DNA from 3 places in the Kocuria sp. SM24M-10 genome. Region 3 is predicted to be linked to each of the others. Evidence: predicted binding sites of a transcription regulator. Region 3 holds the regulator's gene; each other region holds the start of a gene.
The links. Region 3 encodes LexA, which represses DNA repair genes until DNA is damaged. Its sites were predicted from a motif close to TCGAACANNTGTTCGA; they were not measured.
Positions count from the first base shown of each region.

Region 1: ABL57_RS05170 (DUF6504 family protein) is a predicted target of LexA. The motif match lies at 2,703-2,718, and genes of this name have one in related genera.
Region 2: ABL57_RS04295 (LexA family protein) is a predicted target of LexA. The motif match lies at 2,560-2,575, and genes of this name have one in related genera.

Region 1 covers NZ_LDNX01000044.1:2,413-6,442, reverse strand. The annotation lists gene ABL57_RS05185 (DNA polymerase III subunit alpha) at 1-265, opposite strand, end outside; gene ABL57_RS05180 (TIGR03885 family FMN-dependent LLM class oxidoreductase) at 320-1,288, opposite strand; gene ABL57_RS05175 (fumarylacetoacetate hydrolase family protein) at 1,368-2,207, opposite strand; gene ABL57_RS05170 (DUF6504 family protein) at 2,317-2,640, opposite strand; gene ABL57_RS05165 (GNAT family N-acetyltransferase) at 2,992-3,495, shown strand; gene ABL57_RS05160 (pyridoxamine 5'-phosphate oxidase family protein) at 3,514-3,906, opposite strand; gene ABL57_RS05155 (SOS response-associated peptidase) at 3,930-4,030, opposite strand, start outside.
Region 2 covers NZ_LDNX01000039.1:8,401-12,430, forward strand. The annotation lists gene ABL57_RS21645 (hypothetical protein) at 1-262, shown strand, start outside; gene ABL57_RS22870 (DUF4113 domain-containing protein) at 845-1,579, opposite strand; partial or broken gene ABL57_RS22875 (DNA polymerase V subunit UmuC) at 1,667-2,107, opposite strand; gene ABL57_RS04295 (LexA family protein) at 2,123-2,536, opposite strand; gene ABL57_RS04300 (hypothetical protein) at 3,175-3,498, shown strand; gene ABL57_RS04305 (hypothetical protein) at 3,606-4,030, opposite strand, start outside.
Region 3 covers NZ_LDNX01000119.1:23,376-27,405, forward strand. The annotation lists gene ABL57_RS13550 (multidrug efflux SMR transporter) at 1-171, opposite strand, end outside; gene ABL57_RS13555 (multidrug efflux SMR transporter) at 171-608, opposite strand; gene ABL57_RS13560 (LysM peptidoglycan-binding domain-containing protein) at 697-1,116, opposite strand; gene lexA (transcriptional repressor LexA) at 1,461-2,234, shown strand; gene ABL57_RS13570 (ATP-dependent DNA helicase) at 2,338-4,030, opposite strand, start outside.

The sequences.
Region 1 (4,030 bases), on a different contig from region 3:
TCCCGCCGGCGGCGAGGACCAGCACGCGGCCGAGGACGCGCTCGCGTCCGGGGCCGTACAGGGCGAGGTCGGCGCCCAGGACGGGGTCGATGCCGTGCTCCCGGCACGCGTCCAGGTGCTTGACCGCGCCGTAGAGGCCGTCCCGGTCGGTGCAGGCGAGCACCTCCGCGCCGTCCGCGGCGGCCGCGGCGACGAGGGCGGAGGGCCGGCTCACCCCGTAGTGGGCGCTGAAGGCGGTGGCGACGTGCAGGTGCGGAAAGCTCACACCGGTATTCGAATATGTGTTCGAACTTAAGTCAATTGCAAACGCCGGGGCGGGTCACGCAGCGGCGAACTGGGGCAGCACGGCGTCCCCGAAGGCGTCGAGGAAGGCCGCCTGCTCCTGCCCCACGTGGTGCAGGTGGATCTCGTCGAAGCCGAGCTCGGCGTACTCGTGCAGCCACTGCGCGTGCCGGCCGAGGTCGGCGGAGACGTTGACCGCCCCGGCGATCTGCTCGTCCCCGACGTCCTGCTGGACCGCCTTGCGCTGGTAGTCCTGCGGGGAGGCGAGCTCGGCCATGGTGACGGGGTCGAAGACGTTGGTGCGCCACTGCTCGAAGGCGATGGCCCGGGCCTGCTCCGGGGAGGGCGCCCAGCTCAGGTGCACCTGCAGCGCGGCCCGCCCGGTGCCGCCGGCCTCGCGCCACGTCCCGAGCATCCGCCGCAGGTCCTCGAGGGGCTGGTTGACGGTGATGAACCCGTCGGCCACGGGGGCGAAGCGGCGGACGGTGGCCGGGGTGAGGGCGGCCACCAGCAGCGGCGGCGCGACCTCCGGGGGGTCCCAGACCCGGGCACGGTCGGCGTGCAGCGGTGCGCGGCGGCTGACCTCCTCCCCGGCGTGCAGACGGCGGACGACGTCGAAGCTCGCCTCGAGGAACTGCTGGCGCTGCTCCTTTCCCGGCCACTCGGGGCTGACCGGGCGCTCGTTGAGCCGCTGCCCGCTGCCCAGGGCGGCCCAGAGCCGGCCGGGGAACATGCGGGCGAGCGTGGCCGTGGCCTGGGCGGTGACCACGGGGTGGTAGCGCCGGCCCGGGGCGTGCACGAACCCGAACGGCAGGGCCGTGGTGGCCAGCGCCGCGCCCAGCCAGGACAGGGCGAAGCCGGAGTGGCCCTGACGCGGGGACCACGGCTCCAGGTGGTCGGAGCACATGGCGGCGCCGAAGCCGGCCTGCTCGGCGTGCCGGACGTCGCGCAGCAGCTGCTCGGGCGGGATCTGCTCGTGGGAGGCGTGGAAGCCGATGGTCGCCATGGGGCCCTCCGGTCGGGGTCGGGTCGGGATGGGTGGCGTCGGCCGGCCCGGTCGGCCGGGCCGGGTCGGGAGGCCCGGGTCAGGAGGTCCGGACCAGGAGCTCCTCGGCGGGGGTGCAGACGTTGCGCAGCTGCCCGATGCCCTCGATCTCGGTGACGACCTCCTGGCCGTCGCGCAGCCAGATCCGGCGGGGCTTCTTGGCCAGGCCCACCCCGGCGGGGGTGCCGCAGGCCACGAGGTCCCCGGGCTCGAGGGTCAGGAACCGGCTGAGGTACTCGACCAGCGCCACGGCGGAGAAGATCATCCGGTCGGTGCGGGAGTCCTGGTGGAGCACGCCGTCGACGCTGCAGCGCACGGCCAGCCCCGCCTCGGGGTCGACCTCGTCCGGGGTCACGACCACGGGGCCCACCGGGGTGGTGCGGTCGAAGTTCTTGCCCTGGAACCACTCGGAGGTCCGGCCCTGCCAGTCCCGCACGGAGATGTCGTTCATGATCGTGTACCCGGCGACGGCGGCGCGGGCCTGCTCCGGCGTGGCGTGGCGCAGGGGCGAGCCGATCACCGCGGTCAGCTCGGCCTCCCAGTCGATCTTCTCGGACTCCTCCGGCATGGCGATGGGGTCGGTGGGGCCGATGAGCGCGGTGGCGTACTTCGCGAAGATCGTGGGGTGCTCCGGGATCTCCTGGCCCACCTCCTCCGCGTGGTCGTAGTAGTTGAGCCCCGCGCACAGGATCTTGCCGGGGCGCAGCACGGGCGTCGCCAGCTCCTCCGGGGCGGGCGCGGGACCCGGCTCCCCGGCCGGCCGCAGGTCGCCCCCGGCGAGGAGGGCCCCGACGTCGGGGACGGGCAGGTAGACGGTCTCCCCCGCCTCCTGGCGGAAGGCCTGGGTGGTGCCGTTCCGTCGCACGGTGCCGAGTCTCACGGGTGCCGCCTTTCTGTGCCGCGGATGCTGCGCCTCCGGGCTCCCCCGCGCGCGGCGGGCGGGCCCTGCCCTCCGATCCTATGCGCCCGGGGCGCGGTGGCCGGCGCCCCTAGGCGCAGCGCACCACCTGGGCCCCCGAGGCGCTGGTGGCCGCCAGCAGCCGCCAGCGACCGGTGTCGAGGGTGTGGACGAGCTCGAGGGTCAGCAGCTCCGAGCGGACGGTGAGCTGGACCTGGACCCGCCACATCTGCTGGTCCACCGCCCCGATCCCGCGGTCCTTGGGCAGCCGGGCGTCCTCGGCCCACCACGCCCGGCGCTCGTACCAGCGCACGGGGTCCTGCGCCACCCGGTAGCCCCGTCCGCGCCAGCGCACGGTCACCGGCACGCCGCCGGCGTCGCAGTCCACCTCGACGCCCTCCGTCAGAAAGCCCACGACGGCCCCTCCCCTCCTCGGTCCCGGCGCCCGCCGCGCGGCGCGCCCTGTCCCCTGGAAGCTAGAACACCTGTACGACAGGCTAACCCTCGGCATGGTCCTGGCGGAACACGTGTTCCCCATCGGCGGCCGCGTCCGCACGGGCCGGCCGCCGCCCTGCCCCGCGCCCGGGGAGCGCCGGGGCAGCACCGAGGGAGCACCGGGGGAGCCACCGGGGAAGCATGGACAAGACCAGCGAAATGGATACGCTGAAAGCACGGAGGGCTTGCCCCGCGAGACCCCCCGGGTCGTCCCCTGTCCCCTCGCCCGACCCACGCCGGATCACCCGGCGCCGACATCACGGAGGCCTCCATGACCGGAACCATCACGCTGATCGCCCACACGGCGGAGAACACCAGGACTCCTGCCGTGTCCCTGCGTCCGGCCACCCCGGAGGACGCCGAGAGCCTCGCCCAGCTCTACTACTCCTCCTACGAGCAGGGCGGGGTCTCCAGCCTCGAGGAGGCGCGCACGGTGATCCGGGGCGTCTTCGACGGCGAGTACGGGCCCTTCCTGCCCGAGGCCTCGCCGGTGGTGGTGGACGACGACGGGACCGTCGTGGCCGCGGCCCTGGTCCTGGCCCGGCGCGTCGGCGACGACCTGCCCGACACCCCCTACATCTTCGAGCTGTTCACGGCGGCCTCCCGCCGCCGGCAGGGCCTGGCCGAGCAGCTGGTGCGCTGCGCCATGAGCACCCTCTACGACAACGGCTACGACCAGGTGAGCCTGCGCATCGCGGAGGACAACGCGGCGGCGCTCGCGCTGTACCTGACGCTCGACTTCAACCGCTGGGTCCCCGAGACGGACTACGTCTGAGCCGCGGCGGAGCCGGGCTCACAGGGTGAGGTCCTCCCGGACCGGGGGGTCGGCCGCGACGTCCACGAAACGGGCCCAGTGCAGGCGCACGGCCACGAGCCGGGTGCTGTCCTTGCCCGTGGCGCCCGGGTGACGGGACTCCAGCAGCTCGCCGGCGTCCTGCGCCGCGGGGCCCTCGAGCACCGCGGCGCGCCCCTCGACCTGGAACTCCTGGCCGTCCCCCGAGACCACCACGAGGGAGACCCGGGGGTCGGCCCGCAGGTTCGCGTACTTGCGGCTGCGCTCGTTCGTGCCGAAGACCAGCCGCCCGTCCTCGTGGGCCGTGAGGTTGATCCACGCGGACTCGGGGCAGCCGGTGCCGCTGTTGGTCGCCACGACCCCGCCGCCGTGGGTCCGCACGAAGTCGCGGATCCGGCGGAGGGCCTCCCCGGCGCTCAGAACAGGCTCCGCTGCGGGAGGACGAGCTCCGGGGAGTTGTTGCGCACGTTGCCGACGGCCGGGTCCACCGGGTCCAGCACCCACCGGGCGGCCGTCC
Region 2 (4,030 bases), on a different contig from region 3:
GGAAGAGATCGAGCGGTTTGCAGCGGCAGCCGAAGGCTCAGGTTCAGACACCCCCGATCAGGGACCACCCCTGAAGCCGTGGAAGCGGCGGGCGCGGAACGGAGCCAAGGTGAAGGGATACAACTTCCGGTTCAACAACACCCAGCATGCCTTGCTCAATTACGCCGCCGAAGCTGAGGACACTTCCCAGCAGAAGTTGATCGAAGAGCTCGTATGGCCCGTGCTTGAGGAGCGCTACGGCCAGAACGTGCCGCTCAAATAGTCTCCCCAACACCACATCGGTGTGGTACTGGTACCACATAAGTACCAACTTGGTGCCGTGTCGGCAGGAGTCGGCACGGCACCTTCATGCCCAGATGCTGCAATTGACACTTCCCAGCGAAAGCTTGATCAAAGGGCTCGTCAGGTCCGCATCCGAGAAGGGCTAGGGCCACAGGGAACTTTTCGCACCTTGTTTTATGCACCACACTGGTGTGGTTTTGGTACTACACCAGTACAATCCTGGTGCCGCACTGGTTACCGTTGGTGCGGCTCCTACATACCCAAATATCGCCGTAGGGCCGGACTAAACGCACGAACCATCGTCCCCAATCGGGTGGAGCGCGCGAAGTGACAGTCCCCGGAGATAGGCGGCGGGAGATCACCCGTCCTGATAGAGCAAAGGAGCCGTCATCCATAATCGGTACCACACTGGTACCAAATCTGTGTGGTACCAGTGTGGTACCGATATGGCACAAGCTACATGTCAGGAGCGCGCCCAGGACCCTTCAGGAAGTCTCCAGCGCCAAAGAGCACGTGGTGGATGCCGCGCCTTGACGCAGTGCCGGAGGTGGTGAGCGACCGATTAGCTGACGGTACGTAGCTCTGCCCAATCTGTGGTGTAGCGCGGGGAAAGATCTGCTTGGCGGTTCGCCCAAGGGGCAGGGGAGTGGGCGCCGAGGCGACCCAGGGCGAGGGCGCCGGCACCGAAGCGGCGGTTCACCGCGTCGATGAGCTCCCCGATGGGGGCGGGCTGATCCAGCACCCCGGGCAGGACGGGCACCGACCCCTCGGGGGCCAGGTCCATGCACAAAATGCCGGCGCGCATGTAGGACATGCCATGCATCAGCTTGGGCACCAGGGCTGCCCGGGCCGCGGCCACCAGGGGAGTGGGCTCGTTGGTGGGCACAGCCAGACGCACCTGGGTGGAGACATTGTGGGTGGGTCCGGGGCGGTACGGTGAAGTGGTGGCGAAGGCGGTGAGGCGCCCGGTGACTTCGCCTTCCTTTCGGAGTCGGCGGGAGGTGCGTTGGGCGAACTCAGCCACCGCAGCCCCGACGATCTCCGGATCCCAGATCGGGTCCGGGAACGACCGAGAGACCAGGATCTGCTGTTTGGTCGCGACCTCGTCCTCCACCGGGATGGCGGGGAAGCCGTTGAGCTCGAGCACGGTGCGCATCTGCACCACGGAGAACTTGTCCCGGATGGCCACCGGATCGGCATCGCGCAGGTCGGCAATGGTCTGGATCCCCATTGCCTCCAACCGCTTGGACAGCCGCCCGGCGATGCCCCAGACCTCGGTCACGGGCAGGGCCGCCATGAGCCGGTCCCAGTACCCGTCCGGGGCCTGGTCCCAGTGGACAATCCCACCGGTGGCGGGCAATTTCTTCGCGGTCTCGGTGGCGATCTTGGCCCGCGTCTTGGAGTTGGCGATCCCGATGCTCACGGGCAGCCCGATATTGCGGGCCACGGTGGCTTGCAGCCGGCGGGCCCATCGGACCTGCTCGGCTGGGGTGCCCTCGGGTGGGAGCAGGAAGCACTCGTCGATGGAGTACACCTCCTGGCCCATTGCGTGGCGGGCCAGCAGCAGCATCACCCGCTCCGACAGATCCGCGTAGAGCTGGTAGTTGGACGACCGTTTGATCAGCCCCCACCGGGCCGCGTCGGCGCGCAGCTAGAACCAGGGGTCACCCATCGTGATCCCCAGCGCCTTGGCCTCGGGGGAGCGGGCGACCACGCACCCGTCGTTGTTGGAGAGCACCACCAGCGGCTTGCCCGCCAGGGAGGGCTCGAAGAGCACCTCGCAGGAGGCGTAGAAGTTGTTCACGTCCACCAGGGCGATCACCACACACCACCACCCTCGTCAGTGGACGTGGCGGATGCCGTAGACCACCACACCCCAGACCACCAGCTCCGACAAAGACGGGACCTCCACATCCGGGTAGGCCGGGTTCTCCGGATGCCGCACCACCCGGCCCGGGTACACGTGCAGGGTCTTGATGGTCAAATCCCCGTCCAGGACCGCGATCACCACACTGCCATGCTTCGGCGTCAGGGAACGGTCCACGAGCACCTCGTCCCCGTGATAGATCCCGATGCCTTCCATCGAGTCCCCGGTGACGCGGAACAGGTAGGTGGAGGTCACATCGCGGATCAACACCTCGTTGAGGTCGATCCGCCCGTCGTCGAAGCTGTCCTGGGCGGGGGAGGGGAACCCGGCCGGGACCCGGACCAGGACCGCGTTCACCAGCACGGGATCATCAATGGCTAACGGCACGGGGGGTCTCATACCCGCCAGAATAAAACATATATTCGATACCAGGTGACCCAATCACAATCAACACGTACATAAATACGCACTGATCAGTACTCGTGCTCTGGAGTCTGGTCGTCGGCCCGGACACCCCAAGAACGGCACCCCCGGGCCCGGTGATGGTCCGTTCGGTGTGATCGGTGCAACATTTCGCATGATGTTGCCCCTGATCAGCGGCATCGCCCACAGTGGGGGAGGCGATGAGCGGGACCCGCCGGGGGGCGAGTCCCAGGTTCGACCTCAGATCTCCAGGCGCACCCCGCCGGGCAAGAGACAACGGGGTCCTGCCGGTGGAGGCGACCAGCGCGTGCGCCTGGCGGTCGATGATGGAGGCGGTCCCGGGCCGGGGGCCCGGGACCGCCTCCACCCACACTCCCCGCACCCGGAGACCACCACCGGTAGATTTTGGTCACCCCGGACGCAGCGGTGTCCTGCTCGGCAGTCCACTACCGCGGCCCCGTCGGGTGACTTCAGTGTCGTTACCCGTCCGCCAGACAGGCCATCGCCGCGAGAGCGACCCCAGGGGACGTGTGGTGTGTGGTTGGCGCGGGTGCATAGCCTGGCCGCAGCACGGGGGAGGGGAGCGTGGCATGTACGCACGGGTGAGTGCCTATGAGGGTGGGTATCCGCAGGACTACGACGCCGGCCTGCACGCCCTGCGCACGGAGGTCTTGCCTCAACTCCACGGGCTGCCCGGATACCGAGGTGCGGTGAGTCTGGTAGATCGTGCCACCGGCCGGAGCCTGTCGATCACCTACTGGGTCGATGAGCAGGCCTTGGTCGCCAGCCGGTCCACCGTGGAGGCGATCCGGGAGCGGGCCGCCGCGACCTCCGGCTCGCGCATCCTCGAGGTCACCGAGTACGAGGTCGGCTACACCGACCTCTCCACACCCCCGGACTTTCCCCCGCAGGCGCCCCGGCCGTGACCGGCAGTACCTCCGCCTGTTCCAGCGCCCGGACATGCCAGGGACCCGTCCCGCCCGCAGCTGAACCCGAGCTCACCGCGAGCCGCAGCAGGCAAGGACACCTCGCATCACTGCGTACCGGGGGCGCCGGCCCGCCGAGCAGCCTCGGCCACCCCGGCCGCGTAGGCGGCTGCGAATCGCTCCTTGAGCGGACGCCGCGCCGCCGACAGCTCGTCAGCCGGCCTAACGGCCACGCCCCCCGCCCCGGCACCCTCGGGGGCGGCTGCAGCAGCTTCCTGCCGGGCCGCATAACGGGCGGCGGCGGCCACCGCTTCGGCCCGGCGCTGTTCGGCCTCAGCCGCGGCGCGCTGGTCGGGGGAGCGGTGCGGGGTGCCGTCCTGGTGCGTCCAGGCCCGCAGGCGGGCGGCGAACCAGGCCCCGGGGTGCTCGATGCCGGTGAGAGCGTCGTGGGTGTAGCGCTGACCGTTAGGTGCCCAGTCCAGGGCGTGGAGCACATCGGCGATGGTCCAACCGGCCTGGAAGTGGGTCTTGG
Region 3 (4,030 bases):
CACGCCCAGCCCCAGACCCTGGCGGAGGGCGAGGGCGAGCAGCGTGAACGCGAGCAGGTAGCCGGCCAGCACGGCGGCGTACCAGCGCCGGCGGCCCTGCGCCGCGACCCGCAGGGACAGGGTGGCGGCGACCTCGGTGAGGATCGCCCCGGTCAGGTACAGCCAGGCCATCAGGCGCCGCCGTCCCCGGCTGCCCGGTGGGCGCCGACCTCCACGCAGAGCACCCCGGCGACCACCAGGGCGATGCCGGCGAGCACCAGCGGGCTCAGGGCCTCCCCGAAGACCAGGGCCGCCAGGAGGGCGGTGAGCGTCACGCCCGTGGCCGCCCAGATCCCGTAGGCCACGCCGACGGGCAGCCCGCGGCGCAGCACCGCCGCGAGGAACACGAACGCGGCGCTGTAGCCGGAGACGACGAGCAGGTACCAGCCCAGGTGTTCCAGGGCGGCCTTCAGGGCCAGCGAGGCGGCCACCTCGCTGCAGATCGCGGCGCCCAGCAGCGGCCAGACGGTGTCCCTCCGGCTCCGGGGAGGCCGCGGGGCACCACGGGCGGACACGATGGACGGCGGGCTGCCGTGGTCGGGACGCGGACGGCGGGCTCCAGGGCTCATGCCCCGACCCTACCGACGCGGAGCACGGCGCCGGGACGGAGTGCCCGGCGGCAGGTCCGGCGTTCGGCCGGCCGGGACGGACGGCCCGTCAGGCGGCGGGGACCTCCAGGAGCTGGCCCGCGTGGAGGAGAGAGCTGTCGAGGTCGTTGAGCTCCACGATCTCGTCCATGACGTCCCGTGGGTCCCGCTCCGGGTCGGCCTGCACGGCCAGGTCCCACAGGCTCTGCCCGGGGTGCACCGTGGCCTGCTCCGTCCCGGCCCCCGTGACGGGCTCGCTGGTGGCCGTGGCCGTGGACGGGACGAGGAAGATCACGGCGAGCACGACCAGTGCCGCGGAGCCGGCCAGCACGGGCAGGCCCAGCAGCACCAGGCGACCCCGCCGGGTCAGGACCAGCGGAGCGCGGGAGGTCCCTGCCGACGGGCGGGCCCGGCGGGCCGCGCGGGCCGGGCCGCCGAGGGGCCGGGGGCGGCGCGCGACGACGGCGCTGAGGGTGGCACTGGCACTCATGACATGAACTCCTTGACGTTCCCGCACGGGGCGGGCGATCTCGAACACCGGTCCGACCGGCGGCCCGTCCGGGCCTGCATGCGATCGAACATACTTTCGAATACCGATGACCCATGTCTAGCACGCGTCTGCGAAGGCTGTCGACACCGGGTCGTACATATGTTTGAAGACACACGGCGTGTCGCCTAGGCTGGGAGCACGTTCGGGCCTCGGGCCGGCACGCGTTCCGACTTCCCCCGGCTCCCTGCTGGCTGAGACCCATCGAAGCACCCGGGTCCGACATCGGAACGGGGCCGGCGCGCACCGGAGGCACCACCAGCCGGACGCGAAAGGACGACGCTCCCATGGCTCAGCCCCCCACCCCCGAGGAGTCCCGCGCCCGGGCCGGGCGCACCGGCGGCCGCGCCCGCGGCCGGGGTCTCAGCGTGCGCCAGCGCACCATCCTCGAGGCCATCCAGCGCTCCATCGCCGAGCACGGATATCCGCCCTCGATGCGCGAGATCGGCGACCTCGTGGGCCTGGCCTCCCTCTCCAGCGTCACCCACCAGCTCTCCCAGCTCGAGAAGCTGGGCTACCTGCGCCGGGATCCGAAGCGCCCCCGGGCGATGGAGGTCCTCACGCCCCTGCAGCTGCGCGACGCGGCCGCCCCGGCGACCCCGGAGGCCCCGCACGAGCCGGCGGACGCGCCCCGCGGCCCCCGTGCCGGTGCACCGGGCGGCATGGCGGAGCTGTCCACCTCCGCGGACGTGACGATGGTGCCCCTGGTGGGCCACATCGCCGCCGGCGGGCCCATCACCGCCGAGCAGGACGTGGAGGACGTGCTGGCGCTGCCCCGCCAGCTGGTGGGCCACGGCGAGCTGTTCATGCTGCGGGTCAAGGGCGACTCCATGATCGACGCCGCCATCTGCGACGGCGACTGGGTCGTGGTCCGCCGGCAGAGCGCCGCCGACAACGGGGACATCGTGGCCGCCCTGCTCGACGACGAGGCCACGGTGAAGACCTTCCGCCAGCGCGACGGGCACACCTGGCTGCTGCCGCAGAACACCCGCTACGAGCCCATCCTCGGGGACCACGCCACGGTGATGGGCAAGGTCGTCTCGGTGCTGCGCAGCCTCTGAGAGCCGCTGTCCGGCACGCGCTGTCCGACAACCCGCTGTCCGGCGCCCGCAGCGGCACGGGGCGCGGCCGCTCGGCCGGGCCCCGTGCCGCGTCCTGACCGGGTCAGGCCGTCGCCAGGCGCGCCAGGGCCCCGAGCACCACCGAGCGGTCCGTGGTGGTCCACAGCGGCGGCAGCGACCCGCGCAGGAACCCCCCGTAGCGGGCCGTGGCGATGCGGGAGTCCAGGATCGCCACGACACCTCGGTCCCCACCGGCCCGGATGAGCCGGCCGGCGCCCTGGGCCAGCCGCACGGCCGCGTGCGTCGCGGAGACGGACATGAACCCGTTGCTCCCCGCCCGCTCGGCGGCCCGGCTGCGGGCCGTGGACAGCGGGTCGTCCGGACGCGGGAAGGGGATCCGGTCGATCATCACCAGCCGGCACGAGGCCCCCGGCACGTCGACGCCCTGCCACAGGCTCATCGTCCCGAACAGGCTCGTGGCGGGGTCGTCCGTGAACTCCTGGACGAGCCCGGCCAGCGAGGACTCCCCCTGGCAGAGGATCGGCAGGTCGGTGCGCCCGCGCAGGGCCTCCGCGGCCTCCTCCGCCGCCCGGCGGGAGGAGAACAGGCCCAGTGCCCCGCCGCGCGAGGCCTCGAGCAGGGCGAGCATCTCCTCCAGCTGGGCCTCGGTCAGGCGCCGGCCCGGCTTCTCCAGGTGCTTGGCGAGGTAGAGGATCCCCTGCCGCGGGTAGTCGAAGGGGCTGCCCACGTCCACGCCCTCCCAGCGCGGGGCGCCCTCGCCGCGGAGCCCGAGGGCCCCGGCGGCGGCGTCGAAGGAGGAGCCGACGGAGAGGGTGGCCGAGGTCAGCACCACGGTGCGGCCGTCGAAGAGGCCCTCCCGCAGGGTCCCGGCCACCGACAGCGGCGCCACGTGCAGGGTGGCCGGGTCGGTGTCCTCGGCGGGGACGTAGCCGCGGCCGGGCTCCCAGCCGCCCTGCCGCGAGATCCAGAGCACCTCGCGGGAGTCGGCGGCGGCGAGGATGCGCTCGGCCAGCTCCAGCACGTCGCTGACCCGTGAGCGGGCCATCTGCCGTCCGGCGTCCCCGTCCTTCTCACCCCCGGAGCCGCCCTTCGACTCGCTCATGACCGTGCGTGCGGCGTCCCGGATCTGGGCCACGGCCGCCGCCTGGGCGTCGTCGAGGCCCCGGTGCAGCAGTTCGGCGGGCGCGCCCAGCAGCGCGGCCTCCAGGTTGGCGGCACCGGCGGTGAGGGAGTCGGGGTTCGCGGCGGTGTGCTTGCGCGCGGAGGCCGCCGCCGCGCGTACCATGGCCGCGGAGAGCTGGCCGGTGACCGCCCCCGTGACCCGGTCCTGCAGCTCGTGGGCCTCGTCGATCACCACGACGTCGTGCTCGGGCAGGACCGTGATGCCCTCGAACGCGTTGATCGCGAGCAGGGCGTGGTTGGTGATCACGATGTCCGCCTCCCCGGCCCGCTGCTTGGCGAGCTCGGCGAAGCACTGCTCGACCAGGGGGCAGCTGCGGCCCAGGCACTCCTTGGCGGTCACGGAGACCTGGCGCCACGCCTTGTCGCTCACGCCCGGGAGCAGCTCGTCGCGGTCACCGGTGTCGGTGGCGCGCGCCCATTCCCGCAGGCGCTGGACCTCCTGGCCCAGCCGGCCGGGCTGCTCGGTGGTCTCCGGCTGCGCGGCGCCGGGGTGCGGGGCGGCGTCGGGCAGGGCGAAGAGCGCGCCGGGGTCGTCCTCGGACGGGTAGCCGCCCTCGAGCTTGTGCAGGCACGCGTAGTTGCTGCGGCCCTTG